2 regions of the Yoonia sp. D2-7 genome follow, and region 1 is predicted to be linked to the other one. Evidence: riboswitches for the same ligand, from Rfam matches in the RefSeq annotation. Region 1 holds a riboswitch; the other holds the start of a gene.
What was found. Region 1 has a riboswitch for thiamine pyrophosphate ahead of thiB (thiamine ABC transporter substrate binding subunit). Riboswitches for the same ligand answer to the same signal wherever they lie in the genome.
Positions count from the first base shown of each region.

Region 2: linked by a shared signal. The riboswitch ahead of thiM (hydroxyethylthiazole kinase) and the one ahead of thiB (thiamine ABC transporter substrate binding subunit) in region 1 are both predicted to bind thiamine pyrophosphate.

Region 1 is NZ_CM147912.1:290,443-298,167, reverse strand. It holds gene puuE (allantoinase PuuE) at 1-1,024, opposite strand, end outside; gene uraH (hydroxyisourate hydrolase) at 1,188-1,541, shown strand; gene AC0L7R_RS01295 (LysR substrate-binding domain-containing protein) at 1,538-2,449, opposite strand; gene AC0L7R_RS01290 (urate hydroxylase PuuD) at 2,554-3,789, shown strand; TPP riboswitch at 3,845-3,943, shown strand; gene thiB (thiamine ABC transporter substrate binding subunit) at 3,980-4,966, shown strand; gene AC0L7R_RS01280 (thiamine/thiamine pyrophosphate ABC transporter permease ThiP) at 4,942-6,468, shown strand; gene AC0L7R_RS01275 (ATP-binding cassette domain-containing protein) at 6,455-7,144, shown strand; gene AC0L7R_RS01270 (cytochrome c1) at 7,205-7,725, opposite strand, start outside.
Region 2 is NZ_CM147912.1:1,272,879-1,280,603, reverse strand. It holds gene AC0L7R_RS06185 (glycosyltransferase family protein) at 1-1,154, shown strand, start outside; gene AC0L7R_RS06180 (alpha-amylase family glycosyl hydrolase) at 1,156-2,904, opposite strand; TPP riboswitch at 3,115-3,203, shown strand; gene thiM (hydroxyethylthiazole kinase) at 3,249-4,025, shown strand; gene thiE (thiamine phosphate synthase) at 4,022-4,654, shown strand; gene thiD (bifunctional hydroxymethylpyrimidine kinase/phosphomethylpyrimidine kinase) at 4,651-5,469, shown strand; gene AC0L7R_RS06160 (ABC transporter substrate-binding protein) at 5,466-6,404, shown strand; gene tenA (thiaminase II) at 6,401-7,087, shown strand; gene AC0L7R_RS06150 (ATP-binding cassette domain-containing protein) at 7,084-7,725, shown strand, end outside.

The DNA.
Region 1 (7,725 bases):
TGTCATGCGTCGGCCCAAGTTCCAACGCATGCGCACCTTCTGCGATCCACGGGCTATGTTCAAAAATGCCGCCATATTCCGCGACGAAGGTCGCGCGATCCATCTGCGACGGGCGGGCAAAACGCTGATGCGGATGTGTCGCGGCCCAATGATTTGCGATCTGTTCACGCGTCGCGAACCAAACGCCGTCATGCGACTGGAAATGCGCGATCGCGCGGCGCAGGGCAGCAGCACGCCCAGGACGGCCGATGATCCGGCAGTGCAAACCGATCGACAGCATCTTTGGCGCACCAGCGGCACCTTCAGCGTAAAGCGTGTCGAAACTGTCTTTCAGGTAGCTTTCAAACTGATCACCTGTGGTGAAACCTGCCTGAATGCCGAACCGCATGTCGTTGCAATCCATCGTGTACGGCACGATCAACTGATCCTGATCCCCGAATTCCATCCAGTACGGCAGATCGTCAGCGTAACTGTCCGCGATATAGGCAAACTTGCCGGTTTCGGCGGCCAATCGCACCGTGTCGTTTGAACAGCGACCTGTGTACCAGCCGCGCGGCGGAGTGCCGGTGACTTCGGTATGCAAGCGGATGGATTCAGCGATGGCGGCGCGTTCTTCATCCTCTGGCATGTCCTTGTGTTCGATCCATTTCAGACCGTGACTGGCGATTTCCCAACCCGAAGACTGCATCGCCGCGACCTGTTCAGGGGCACGTGCAAGCGCCGTAGCGACACCGTAAACCGTGACAGGCAAATCCGACAGCATCCGGTGCACACGCCAGAAACCGGCACGCGATCCGTATTCGTACAAGGATTCCATGTTCCAGTGACGCATCCCCGGCCAAGGTTGCGCCCCTGTGATTTCGGACAAAAACGCCTCTGACGCGGGATCACCGTGCAGGATGTTGTTTTCGCCGCCTTCCTCGTAATTCAGTACGATTTGCACAGCAATCTTGGCCCCATTCGGCCATTTGGCTGCGGGCGGGACGGCGCCGTAACCAGTCATATCACGGGGGTAGCGGTTCACATTGTTTTCCTTGATCATGCGGGTACCTTGTAAATCAAACTGATCAGCTTGGTTTTCAAATAAAACATGAAGCTGCCTCTTGCACGTCCCCTTTGGCACTTGCGGCGGGCTGACGTATAGACCGACCTTATCAGAGGCACCTTTTGCAGCGGAAAGACCTGTTATGACCGGATTTTTAACAACTCACGTTCTTGATACGGCGCGCGGCTGCCCTGCGCAGGGACTGAAAATCGATCTGTACCGCATTGATGGTGACACGCGGACGCACATCACATCGCTGACCACCAACGATGACGGACGCACAGATAGCCAGATACTACCCGCCGCAGATTTTGCGACTGGCACCTACGAATTGGTGTTTCACGCGGGCGCCTACCTTGATGCGATCGGCACACCCGCTGAGGACCCGCGGTTTCTTGATATCATCCCGATCCGGTTCGGCATGTCAGAGCAATCGCATTATCACGTGCCGCTGCTGCTATCTCCGTTCGGTTACAGCACCTATCGCGGTAGTTAATCGGCGGCGCGGACAATCGGTGCGATCCGGCTGATCACGTAGTCCATAAACAACCGTGTCTTAGGGTCTTGATTGCGTCGGTGCGTGAACAAGCAGGCCAGCTGCACAGGCGTTGGTGGCGTCTCATCCGCCACGACCACAAGCCTGCCAGCCGCAATGTGATCCGCGACCTCGAATACCGGCTTGAGCGCTACGCCGCAGCCATCCAACGCCCAATTGGTCAACACATCGCCATCGTCACATTCGTAACGCCCCGCGACCTGAAACTTCTTGGGGCCATCGGGGGTCATCAACCGCCACTGGAATTCGGTTGCACCCGGAAAGCGCAGGTTCAGACATTCGTGGCCGTCCGCAATCAACGCTGTGCCGTCCAGGGGATGACCACGGGCCGCGATGTAATCGGGCGCAGCGCAAAGCACGCGTTCCACATCCGCGATTTTGCGCATCCGCAGATTGCTGTCCGTCGGTTGGCCCATGAAAAACGCCAGATCTAGCCCTTCCGTCGTCAGATCAACTGTCCGGTCCGTCAACCGCAACCTGACCTGCACGTCAGGATATTCTTCCAAAAAACCGGGAATAAGCGGTGCGATCAAGCGTTTCCCGATGCCCAACGGCACGGCAACATACAGTGATCCGCGCGGTTGATCGGTGATGTTCACGACCTTCGCTTCGGCGGCATCGACGGCCTCTAGTACCTCGCAGGCTCCACCATAGAACGCTTGGCCTTGTTCGGTCGCGGTCAGGCTGCGCGTGGTCCGCTGGAACAGCCGAACGCCCAATTTTTCCTCAAGTTGCGATATCCGCGCTGATGTCACAGCAGGCGATATCCGCAGATCACGCCCAGCAGCAGACATACTGCCGAGTTCGTAGACGCGCACAAAAGTTCGGATATTATCGAGGTATGACATTGTTCTGGATTTTTTGATGCTGTTTGGCCATTCCAAGCAATAGCAGAATAATCACAAGCGGCCTAGTGTGGCCGCACTTTATACATGGCACGGCGGAGACCCTAATGTACGACATGGCAATTCTTTGGGACTGGATCGCATTTTCCGTCCGCTGGCTGCACGTGATCACGGCCATGGCGTGGATCGGCGCATCGTTCTTTTTCATCGCGCTTGATCTTGGCCTAAAGAAAGCACCGAACATGCCCGACGGCGTGCATGGCGAAGAATGGCAGGTGCACGGCGGCGGTTTTTATCACATCCAGAAGTACCTCGTCGCACCCCCAAACATGCCCGAACACCTGATCTGGCATAAATGGCAAAGCTACATCACGTGGGTGTCTGGTGCCGCCCTTTTGATGATCGTCTACTGGGTCGGTGGCGAATTATTCCTGCTCGATCCGACCAAGGCTGATCTGACGTTGTGGCAGGGTATCCTGATCTCTGGCGGTTCACTGACCATCGGTTGGTTGGCCTATGATTTCTTGTGCAAATCCAAGCTTGGCGAACAACCAACCACGTTGATGGTGTTGCTGTTTGTCATCCTCGTTGTGATGGCGTGGGGGTATAACCAGATATTCACAGGGCGCGCTGCGTTACTGCATCTTGGCGCTTTCACCGCGTCGATCATGACAGGAAACGTGTTTTTCCAAATTATGCCGAACCAACGCATCGTTGTCGCAGACCTGAAAGCAGGGCGCACGCCTGATGCAAAATATGGAAAGATCGCAAAGCTGCGGTCGACACATAACAACTACCTGACTTTGCCAGTCGTGTTCTTGATGTTGTCGAACCACTACCCGCTGGCGTTCGGGACTGAATACGCGTGGATCATCGCAAGCCTGATTTTCCTGACCGGCGTTACGATCCGACACTATTTCAACACGATGCACGCCACGGGTGCTGGTCCAAACTGGACGTGGGCGGTCACCGTCTTGCTCATGCTGATCATCGCTTGGCTGTCATCAGTCAGGTCGACAGAAACCATCGACCAGGCCGAAGCCCGCGCGATGACGCCCTATGAACAGCATTATGCGTCTGCCGAAGGGTTCGACGAGGCCTACAACACCGTGCTTGGGAATTGTTCGATGTGCCACGCGCGCGAACCCTTCTGGGATGGCATTCGCTGGGCCCCCAAAGGCGTGTACCTTGAAACGCAAGCGGACGTCGCCAAACACGCAACCCAGATTTACCTGCACGCTGGCGTTTCACACGCCATGCCGCCACCCAACGCGATTCAGATGGACGCCGACGCCCGCGAAACGCTGATCACGTGGATCACAAACGCTAGAAACGATGGCTAGCCGTTAACACGCGTTAACCGCTCCCCTTGCCCTTCCCCATAAAGCATCCTACCAACGCTCTACCTCGGGGGGCCAATACGGCTGAGATTGCGCAAGCTGACCCGTTGAACCTGAACCGGTTAAGACCGGCGGAGGGAAGGTTTAGCACACACGCTATCCCCCAATCCGCCCGTCGCATTTGGAGGATACGATGTTCAAAACCACTTATCTGACAGCTGTTGCGGGACTTTGCTTGGCGACTGCAGCCACGGCAGAGACCCCGAAATTGTCTGTTCTCACCTACGACAGCTTCACCAGCGAATGGGGCCCCGGCCCTGCGGTGGAAGCGGCGTTTGAGGAAATCTGCGCATGTGATCTGGAATTTGTCGGGGCTGGTGACGGCGCTGCATTGCTGGCACGTTTGCAGTTGGAAGGACCACGGACCGAAGCCGATATCGTGCTCGGACTGGATACAAACCTGACAGCCGCAGCCCGTGAAACAGGTCTGTTTGCACCACACGGCATCACGGCTGACTTGACGCTGCCATTGGGCTGGACCGATACGGAATTTATGCCGTTTGACTGGGGCTATTTCGCTTTTGTAGGCAACGCCGACGCGGACGCGCCGACGTCATTGCGCGAATTGGCCGAGAGCGACATCAAGGTCGTGATCCAAGACCCACGTTCATCCACACCGGGCCTTGGTCTGCTGATGTGGGCGAAAGAAGTTTACGGCGACGAAGCCCCACAATTCTGGGACGCGATCGCTGACAACATTGTCACCGTGACACCCGGTTGGTCCGAAGCCTACGGTCTGTTCCTTGATGGCGAAGCGGATGCCGTGTTGTCCTACACGACGTCGCCCGCCTACCACCTGATCGCCGAAGAAGACGATAGCAAGGTCGCATGGGAATTCAGTGACGGCCATTACATGCAGGTCGAAGTCGCTGGCAAAGTGGCAGGCACCGATGTGCCCGAATTGGCTGACCAGTTCTTGGAATTCATGGTGTCAGACGCGTTCCAATCCATCATCCCAACAACCAACTGGATGTACCCAGCCGCCACACCTGCGGATGGTCTGCCTGACGGTTTCGACACTTTGATCGCGCCAGCCACATCTTTGCTGAAAACACCTGAAGATGCGCTTGCTGTTCGTGAAGAGGCATTGGCCGAATGGCGCGCAGCGCTGTCCCAATAATCACGCGCATCCCCGCTGTCATGGCGGGGATGTTGGTGCTGGTGCTGACGCTTGGCACGTTGATCGCAGTTGCGATGCGGGCCGAAGTGGGCACTGGCCTTTCTGCCGCAGATTGGGCCGCGATCAAATTTACGGTATCGCAGGCATTTGTATCTGCATTGGTCAGCATCATCATCGCGATCCCTGTCGCACGCGCATTGGCGAGGCAGTCCTTTCGGGGACGCGGGGCTTTGATTACCCTGCTTGGTGCCCCGTTTATTCTTCCCGTCATCGTGGCCGTTCTTGGATTGCTCGCAGTTTTCGGGCGCAACGGTATTTTGAATGCAGGGTTAGAGGTGTTGGGCCTCCCCACCTTTACGATCTACGGTTTTCATGGCGTGGTTCTGGCGCATGTTTTCTTTAACCTGCCACTCGCGACGCGGTTCATTCTGCAAGGCTGGCTCGCGATCCCGTCCGAGCGTTTCCGGCTTGCGGCGACGCTAAACGCACCTGTCGGTCGTCTGTTGGAATGGCCGATGCTGCGCAGCGTTTTGCCCGGAACATTTCTTGTCATATTCCTGATTTGCCTGACCAGTTTCGCGGTTGCGCTGACCCTTGGCGGTGGGCCGAAGGCAACGACAGTGGAACTCGCCATCTATCAAGCTGTCCGGTTCGATTTCGACCTTGGGCGCGCCGCTTTACTGGCCTGTATCCAGTTTGGCATCTGCACCATTGCAGCCATCGTCGCATGGCAAGTCACGGCCGTGGATGGTTTCGGCGCGGGTCTGGACCGCGTGGTGCAGCGTTGGGATGGATCGCGGTCCATCGATTTTGCTTGGATCGGCCTTGCCGCCGCGTTTCTGATCGTGCCCCTGTCGATGGTCGTGATCAACGGAATCATGGGCCTGTCCGAATTACCATTCAGCATTGTCCAAGCCGCCGCGCGATCCGTGTTTGTCGCGCTCGCATCTGCAATTTTGTGCATCACGATGGCGTTGGCGCTTGCCTTGCAAGGCGGGCGCATCGTGTCAATCATTGGCGTTTTGCCTCTTGCCGCATCAGGTCTGGTCGTGGGCACAGGCCTGTTCCTGATTGTCTTTCCCTTCTGGCGGCCATCCGATCTTGCCTTGCCCGTCACGGCATTGGTCAACGCGACGCTGGCATTGCCATTTGCGCTGCGCTCCATTGCACCTGCCGTTGATGGCGTTGTCGCCGACTATGGCCGGTTGATGGACCAGCTGAACGTCACGGGCTGGACACGGTTACGTCTGATCATATTGCCCCGCATACGCAGGCCACTAGGCTTTGCGCTTGGCCTCGCGGCAGCACTGTCGATGGGAGATTTGGGAGTGATCGCCCTATTCGCGGATGAAAACGGCGCAACCTTACCTCTTGCGATGTACCGTCTCATGGGTGCCTATCAGATGGACGCGGCAGCGGGTGCTGGGCTGCTCTTAGTTGCGCTCAGCCTGTTATTGTTTTGGATTTGTGACCGTGGAGGACGCGTTGATGCTGACGTTTGAAAACGTAACTTTGAAACAGGGCACGTTCCACCTGACTGCGCACCTTGCGCTTCCAACGGGGATCACCGCGATCATCGGTCCGTCCGGTGGCGGCAAATCTACGCTTTTGGCGGCGATAGCCGGATTCATCGCGCCGACTGCAGGCGACATCCTTTGGCACGATAAATCGTTGTCCAAGCAACCGCCCGGTGAACGCCCCGTCAGTATGTTGTTTCAGGACAACAATCTATTTCCGCATCTAACGATTGAACAGAACGTCGGTCTGGGGATTAAGCCCGACCTCAAGCTTTCAACCGCTCAAAAAGAGACGGTCGCTAAGACACTAACGCAAGTTGGCTTGACTGATTTAGGATCGCGCAAACCGAACGCGCTGTCCGGCGGCCAGCAAAGCCGCGCGGCACTGGCCCGCGTGCTGGTTTCGGATCGGCCTTTGGTTTTGCTGGACGAACCGTTCGCGGCCTTAGGCCCTGCACTAAAAGACGAGATGCTGGAATTGGTCACAACGACCTTGGCTACGGCTGGCAAATCCATTGTCATGGTGACGCATGATCCCGACGATGCACGACGTATCGCGGATCGTGTGGTGCTGGTGGCTGATGGCAAAGCCCACCCACCCGTCGACGGACAACGGATTTTCGACGATCCACCGGCGGCATTAAAAGCCTATTTGGGCTAGCACCCGAAACGCAAAAGGCCCACCAAACTGGCGGGCCTTTCAAATTGGTTCAAGACGATATCAGTCTTTGTGCTTGTGTGGTGCCCACAAACGTTTGTTTGTGAGGTAAAGCAGTACAGACAGGATCGCGAGGAAGATCACGCCGGTCAGACCAGCCTGCTTACGCGCCATCATCTTTGGTTCAGCTGTCCACATCAGGAACGCTGCGACGTCTTCGGACATGTGGTGGATGTCGTTGGAATGGCCGTCAGCAAAATCGATGTCGCCGCCGTAGATTGGCTGTGCCATGCCGATCCATGATCCAGGCACCATGTGCTTGCCTTTTTCATCGATGCAGCTTGCTGGGAAACCACCGGACGCGAACGCCGTGTTGTAGTAACCATCCATGTTCGCATCAGCAGCACATTCTGGTTCTTCTTCGTAGCCGGACAGCAGCGCAGTGATGTATTCAGCGCCACCCATGCCGTACCACAACTGGGCAAGGCCCGTGCCATATGGACCGTGGAAACCAGCGCGCGCTTTTGCCATCAAGGACAGGTCGGGCGCGTTTGCTGATGTCACAGCTGGGAATTTGTCAGCTG
Region 2 (7,725 bases), 980 kb from region 1:
AGATGGAGCACGAACTGGATGTCTTTTCGCAGACCCGTAAGATTTCGCTGATCCTGCCGTGCCTGTATTCGGAACTTGAACGTGAAGCGATGCCGAACATTCTGTCCGAGCTGTCACAAGTCAAATACCTGCATCGGATCATCGTCGGTCTGGACGCGGCGGACGAAGCGCAATTCCGTCACGCCAAGTCGTTCTTTGAGGGCCTAAACCAAGATCACATCGTCATTTGGAACGACAGCCCACGGATGTTGGCGCTTGGTGCGCGACTGGAGGCGATGGGTCTTGCTCCGTCCGAGAAAGGTAAGGGCAAAAACGTTTGGGCCAGTTTGGGTTATCTGCTGGGCTGTGCCGATAGCGACGTCATGGCGATCCATGATTGCGATATTCTGACCTACGAAAAAGATATGCTCGCCCGCTTGGTTTACCCGGTCGTGAACCCGAACTTCCCGTATCAGGTCGCCAAAGGATATTACCCCCGTATCGGTGGCGATCAGCTAAACGGACGTGTGACGCGCCTGCTGGTTAGCCCGTTGTTGATCGCGCTGAAGCGGGTCATTGGGGACCGCGATTACATCGATTACCTGCGCAGTTTCCGGTACCCATTGTCCGGCGAATTTGCGATGCGGACCTCGATTTTGCCTGACCTGCGTATCCCGTCTGACTGGGGCCTCGAGATTGGGGTTCTGTCAGAGGCATGGCGTAACCTTGCGCCAAAAGCGGTGTGTCAGGTCGAAATCTCGGATGCTTATGATCATAAACATCAAGAGCTTAGCATTGATGAAGCCAGCGCCGGTCTGAACCGGATGTCCACGGACATTTGCAAAGCTGTCTTTCGCAAGCTCGCCGCTGATGGTACTGTGTTTACCGCCAATGTGTTCCGGACGCTGAAAGCGACCTATTATCGCTGCGCGCTTGATTTGCTGGAATCTTATTACAACGATGCCAAGATGAACGGGCTGTCGATTGATCGCCATGCGGAAGAAAGATCAATCGAATTGTTTGCTGAAAACATTATGCGCGCAGGGCACGTCTTCTTGGAAAACCCGCACGAGACACCATTTATCCCGACATGGAACCGGGTTCACGCGGCCGATCCGTTGTTCTTGGCAGACATGAACGCCGCAGCACTTGCGGATGTTGCAGAGTTTCAGTGACTTAACCGCGGTTGCTGATCCAACGACATTGGTAGGGGGCAAGCGTCAGGCCCCCTGCATCCATGTCGACCGGATCGCCGCTAAGCAGATCTATCCAAGGCTCATCGTCGATCAGGTTCATGGACATATGATCCACGCGCACGGTTTCAGCGCTGACGTTATGGAGTGCAAAAATGGATTGGTGCCGGTCCAAACTTTGCCGCCAAACCCCGAACACGCGGTTATCCAGCGGCATCGTGAATTGCGTCGCATTTGGATGAAATGCCGGTTGCGCGGCCCTGATCCGTAAGCGTTCGGTCAATGCGCCTAAAACACGCGCCTGCGGCGTTTCAGGATCATCTAACAGGTCATTTAATGTCGGATAATCCCACCGATGGCGGTTGATCGCACGGTTCATGCCGCGCCTTTCCACCTGTGCGTGATCGTTTGGTGTCGCAAGCATTGAATGGATATAGAATGCAGGGATCCCTTCAAGTGACATGACGATGGTCTGCGAACAGACATACCGGTCGAAGTGATGATCGTCTTGCCCCGTGAAGGTTTGCGACGTGGCATCGTAGAACGTCGTGTTGATTTCGTAGGGCGCCTGCCCCCCGTCAGGCAGGGCACGCATCGACACAAGACCGCCAATGTCTTTGATTGTGTCGATCATTTTGGCCTGCTCGACAGCGGGCAAAATACCCTCTACGGGGCGCATGCCGATGCCGTCGTGGCTGGCCGTAAAATTGAGATAGGCGCAGCCAAATTGCGCAGGCGGCATCCCGCTTTGCCAGCGACGCAAATAATGCGCAGACCCCGACATCATCGCATGCAGGATCAATGGCGGCAGGGGAAAGTTGTAGATCGCGTGGGCTTCGTTCCGGTTGCCGAAATAGCTTAGGTTTTCGGCTTTTGGGACGTTGGTTTCCGTCAGCAATATGATTGTTTCAGCAGCAAAATCGCATAACACCCGCATCAATTGCACAATAGCGTGGGTTTGCGGCAGGTGGATGGATGGCGTCCCGATTTCTTTCCAAAGAAAGGCAACCGCATCGAGCCGCACAATGCGCACCCCGTTATCCACATGCAGGCGAATGATGCGCAGGAATTCCAGCAGCACCTCTGGATTGCGAAAGTCGAGGTCGATCTGATCATGGCTGAACGTGCACCAGACGTGGCGCGGACCGTTCGCGGTTTCGACCTTTTGCAAAAGCGGCGTGGTCCGCGGACGCACGACTTCGTTCAAATCATCGTCTGGCGAGGCTTCAAAAAAGAACTGATCGTAGGGTTCTTGTCCTTGCAAGTAACTGTTGAACCACGTGCCTTGGCTAGAAACATGGTTCAGCACCAGATCCGACATCAGATGAAAGTCGTCCCCGATCCGGTTGATATCGGCCCAGTCACCGAGCTGCGTATCAACGGACCGGAAGTCGGATACCGCAAAACCATCATCAGACGTGTAGGGAAAAAACGGTAGGATATGGACACCGTTCACCGCGCCTTTCAGACGACGCAGCAAGAAATCATGAAGCAAATCCAGCGGCTTGTGTGCCCCGTCCAGTATTGAATTCCCGTAGGTAATCAACACCGCATCATGTTCGGTCCACAGATCATTGCTCGGCGTTCGGCCATGTTTGCGTGGTTTGGTCCCATCTGGCCAAAAAGCGTCTACGATTTGACTAAGAAGGATATCCGCGTCGATGTCCGGATAGACCTGCGCGATAAGTGGCAATAATTGCGTGCGAAGCGTCTTTTTCTTTGAAGTGTCCATAGGGTCAGAAAAACAGAGTTATCGCTAAGATCAAGCCGTTGCACGCAGTCGGCGGATATTCAGGTCAGGTTCGACATGCAAGCATCGCACTCGCTTCGCATTTCTTCGAAAACGCCTACTTATTGGGCAATAAGAATTCTGTGGGCCTCTGCATCAGACAACCCATGGGGCAATTTTTTCGTTTGACCCGCCTGTCCCGTGCATTTACGCAAACCGTACCAGGGGCGCCGAAAGGCTGAGACGTACCCTTTGAACCTGAACCAGATAATGCTGGCGGAGGGAGGTAGTGCGTTCCGGGCTTTGCGCGAGCGTCGTCTCTTTTTTCCGCTGAAAAAGGAGACATCATGGCCCCGCAACACCTTTTGGCAACGCTTCGTGAACAGAACCCGTTGGTGCAATGCATCACGAACTACGTCGCGATGAACGTGGCCGCGAACGTTGTTCTCGCGGCCGGTGCTTCGCCCGCAATGGTTCATGCATCTGAAGAAATTGCAGAATTCACCCCGATTTGTGGCGCGCTGACGATCAATATCGGCACGTTGTCCGCCCCATGGGCCGCGAGCATGTTGGCAGCCGCAAACGCGGCGAATGACAAAAACATCCCGTGGGTGTTGGACCCTGTTGCACATTTCATATCGACTTATCGCAAGGGCGTCGCTCAGGATTTATTGGCGTTGCGTCCCACGATCCTACGCGGCAATGCGTCCGAGATTTTAGCGATGGCAGGTGCGGCGGGTGCCGGTAAAGGTGCCGATAGCGGCGACAGCGTGGATGCTGCAGAAGATGCTGCACGCGCAATCGCCAAGGCACACGGCAGTGTGATTGCGGTCACCGGACCGGTCGATTTTGTGACAGATGGAACCCAATCAGCAAAGGTCACTGGCGGGTCTGACATCATGCCGATGGTAACCGCGTTGGGGTGCGCGCAAACAGCGTTGATGGGCGCCTATGCCGCCACTGGCCCCGCTTTTGACGCTGCCCTTGCGACGCTGGCGCACTACAAAGTCGCAGGAACAATGGCCGCGCAGCAGGCAAAGGGCCCCGGCAGTTTTCAGATGCATTTCCTTGATGCGCTAAGCGCCGTGCAGCCGGACGATCTGCCCAACGTGATCCAGTCATGACCCGCCTGCGCCAACAATTGCGACTGTATCTGGTGACAGACACAGCACTGTGCCGCGGTCATGGGCTGGTCGAAACAGTCCAAGAGGCGGTCGCGGGCGGCGTCACAATGGTGCAACTGCGTGCCAAGGACGCCAGCACCCGCGAACGGGTCGACATGGCCCGCGCGATCAAGGCCGCACTTGTCGGCACCGGTGTTCCGGTCATCGTCAATGATGATCTGGACGCCGCGATCAAGGCCGATGCTTGCGGTGCGCATATCGGTCAAAGTGATCTGGCTCCGGCAGACGCACGCGGGATATTGGGCCCCGACAAAATCTTGGGATTGTCATGCGAAACAGCTGCAACTGTCCAAGCAGCCGACCCTGATATCGTAGATTACCTTGGGATCGGGCCGGTATTCGGCACGGCAACAAAGCAAGATCACGAGGCGCCGATCGGTTTTGCTGGTTTGGCAGAATTGGCCGCTTTGACGTCGCTGCCGACCGTCGCGATCGGGGGCCTGAAAGCCAAGCATCAAGCGGACGTATTGGCATCCGGCGTTGATGGCCTCGCTGTCGTGTCCGCCATTTGCGGGCAAGTCGACCCGAAGTCAGCCGCCGAGTTATTCTTTCAGGAGCCCGTCCAATGATCCCGAACGTTCTAAGCATTGCGGGGTCTGACCCGTCTGGCGGCGCGGGCATTCAAGCCGATCTGAAAGCCATATCCGCCAATGGCGCATTTGCGATGGCGGCGATCACCGCGCTCACCGCGCAAAACACGCAGGGCGTTAGCGGTGTTCATTTGGTGCCGCCAGCGTTCGTGCGCGACCAGATCAACGCAGTTTTTGATGATATCCGTGTCGATGCCGTAAAGGTCGGGATGATCGCAAATGCCGATATTGCACAAGCGGTTGCCGATACACTGGCTGACCGCGACGCCCCTATCATCCTTGATCCGGTTATGATCGCAAAAGGCGGCGCGTCCCTTTTGGACCCCGATGCGATTGCCGTGGTGCGCGATGCGCTGTTGCCCATCGCAAACATACTAACCCCAAACCTGCCGGAAGCAGCCCAACTGTTGGACATGCCGGTAGCGCAAGCACGTGATGAGATGGCAGATCAGGGTCGCATGCTTTGTGCGCTTGGAGCAGACGCGGTGTTGATGAAAGGCGGACATCTGCCGGATGCCGATAGTCCTGATTGTCTGGTCACCGCGAACAACATCACTTGGTTCGAGGGCGCGCGCACCGCTACCCGCAATACACATGGGACCGGATGCACCCTGTCATCAGCGCTGGCTGCACAACTGGCCAAGACCGGCGACGTTCGTGCCGCTGTTGCCGCAGCCAAATCTTATGTGTCCCACGCAATCGCCCTCGCCGATCAGCTTTCCGTTGGATCAGGGCACGGGCCAACCCACCATTTCGCAGAACTGTATCGCGCATCAAAGGAACCGCTTTCATGAAAACCACATTGCTGGCCTCGGCCTTTTCCGTGTTTGCAGCGCCACTTTGGGCGCAAGATCAAATGACGCTTTTACTGGATTGGTTCGTTAATCCCGACCACGGGCCAGTCATCATCGCGCAAGAGAAGGGCTATTTCGCAGACGTTGATCTCGACGTTGACGTGATCGCCCCTGCGGACCCTTCGGACCCGCCCAAAATGGTCGCAGCGGGGCGCGCTGATTTGGCGATTTCCTATCAACCCCAACTACATCTTCAAATCCACGAAGGCCTGCCTTTGCAACGGGTCGGCACATTGATCGCGACGCCGCTGAACTGCTTGTTAACCCGCGCTGATGGCCCCATCGCGTCTCCCGCCGACCTGAAGGGCCGTAAAGTCGGGTTTTCAGTGGGCGGCGTTGAGGAAGCCGTTTTGGGGCACGTGTTGAACACGCACGGGCTGACGTTGGATGATGTTGAATTGATCAACGTAAATTGGTCGTTGTCGCCTTCGTTGATGTCCGGTCAGGTCGACGCCGTTATCGGTGCATTCCGAAATTTCGAACTGAACCAAATGGATATCGCAGGCGTGCCGGGGCATTGTTTCTACGTCGAGGAAGAAGGGCTGCCAGCCTACGATGAACTGATCTACGTCGCCAATTCCGAAACCATGGACACCGATATGATCATGCGTTTTCTCGCGGCGACGGAAAAGGCAACACAGTACATCGTCAATCACCCAGAAGAGGCGTGGCAGATTTTTGCAAACACAGCGCCAGAACTGCAGGATGAGCTTAACGCACGTGCGTGGGTAGACACCCTGCCCCGATTTGCATTGCGCCCGACGGCGATGGATGCAGGCCGTTATGAAACGTTCGAAGCGTTTTTACACGACGCGGGCCTGATACCAGAGGTCCATCCCGTATCGAAAATCGCCATTGATGTGACGTCGCAATGAACGATCAGTCTTACGGTCAAACCTTCGCGCAATGGCGCGCCGGTTGCCCCACTGCATGGCAGGCCTACACCCACCATGCCTTCGTTGAAGGACTTAGTGATGGAACTTTGCCGCGTGCGGCCTTCATCCATTACCTCATCCAGGACTATGTTTTCTTGGTCCATTTCGCGCGGGCGTGGTCCTTGGCGGTGGTGAAAGCTGAAACGCTTACGGAAATGAAGACATGCGCCACAACCGTCGATGCATTGGTCAATCACGAGATGGCCCTGCACGTCGCAACATGTGCTGCCGAAGGCATCGACGAGCAAACCTTGTTCACCGCAACCGAAGAATTCGAAAACCTCGCTTACACGCGGTACGTCATGGACGCTGGGCTGCAGGGTGATTTTCTCGACTTGATGGCAGCACTCGCGCCTTGTTGCTTTGGCTATGGCGAAATCGGGTTACGATTGGAAACGTCAGCGGCCAAAGACACGCCCTACCGCGACTGGATCACGACCTATGCGGACAATGATTACCAGACCGTGATGTCCGACGTCGGGCGCATGATCGACCAAGCTGTTGTGCGTAGGTTGGGGGATCGGCCGTTTACTGCCGCGCGTTGGCCACACCTTCAAGACCGGTTCACAACGGCCACGCGACTAGAAGCCGCTTTTTGGGACATGGGGCTAAAAGGCGCGTGATGGCAGCCCCTGCCATTCACGTCACTGGCCAGTACGACATCGCTGGCCAACGCATTTTTGGCCCCATTGATCTGACGCTGCACGCGGGACAATGGACCTGTCTTTTGGGGCAATCCGGAGTGGGTAAATCCACGTTGCTGAGGCTGATTGCAGGGCTGGATTGCGTTGGTGCATTTTCCGGGACCATCACGACCACTGACGGCGCAACACATGACGGTCGGATCAGCCTGATGGCGCAATCGGATCTGTTACTACCTTGGCTCAGCGTCTTGGAAAATATAGTCATCGGCAACCGCCTACGCGGCACTGAGCCGGATTTCGCACGCGCCGAAGAACTTATCGCCAAAGTCGGGCTAACGGCATATCGCAACGAAAAACCCGCCGCATTATCAGGTGGAATGCGCCAACGCGCGGCATTGGCACGCACCTTGATGGAAGATCGGCCCGTTGCGCTTCTGGACGAACCGTTTTCAGCACTAGATGCAGGCACGCGTGCTGACATGCAGGATCTGGCAGCTGACGTTTTAAAAGGAAAAACAGTGTTGTTGGTGACGCACGATCCCGCCGAGGCCGTGCGGTTGGGACATCAGATTATCGTTCTGACACCTGAGGCGGCAATTCAATGGCAACCACCCACA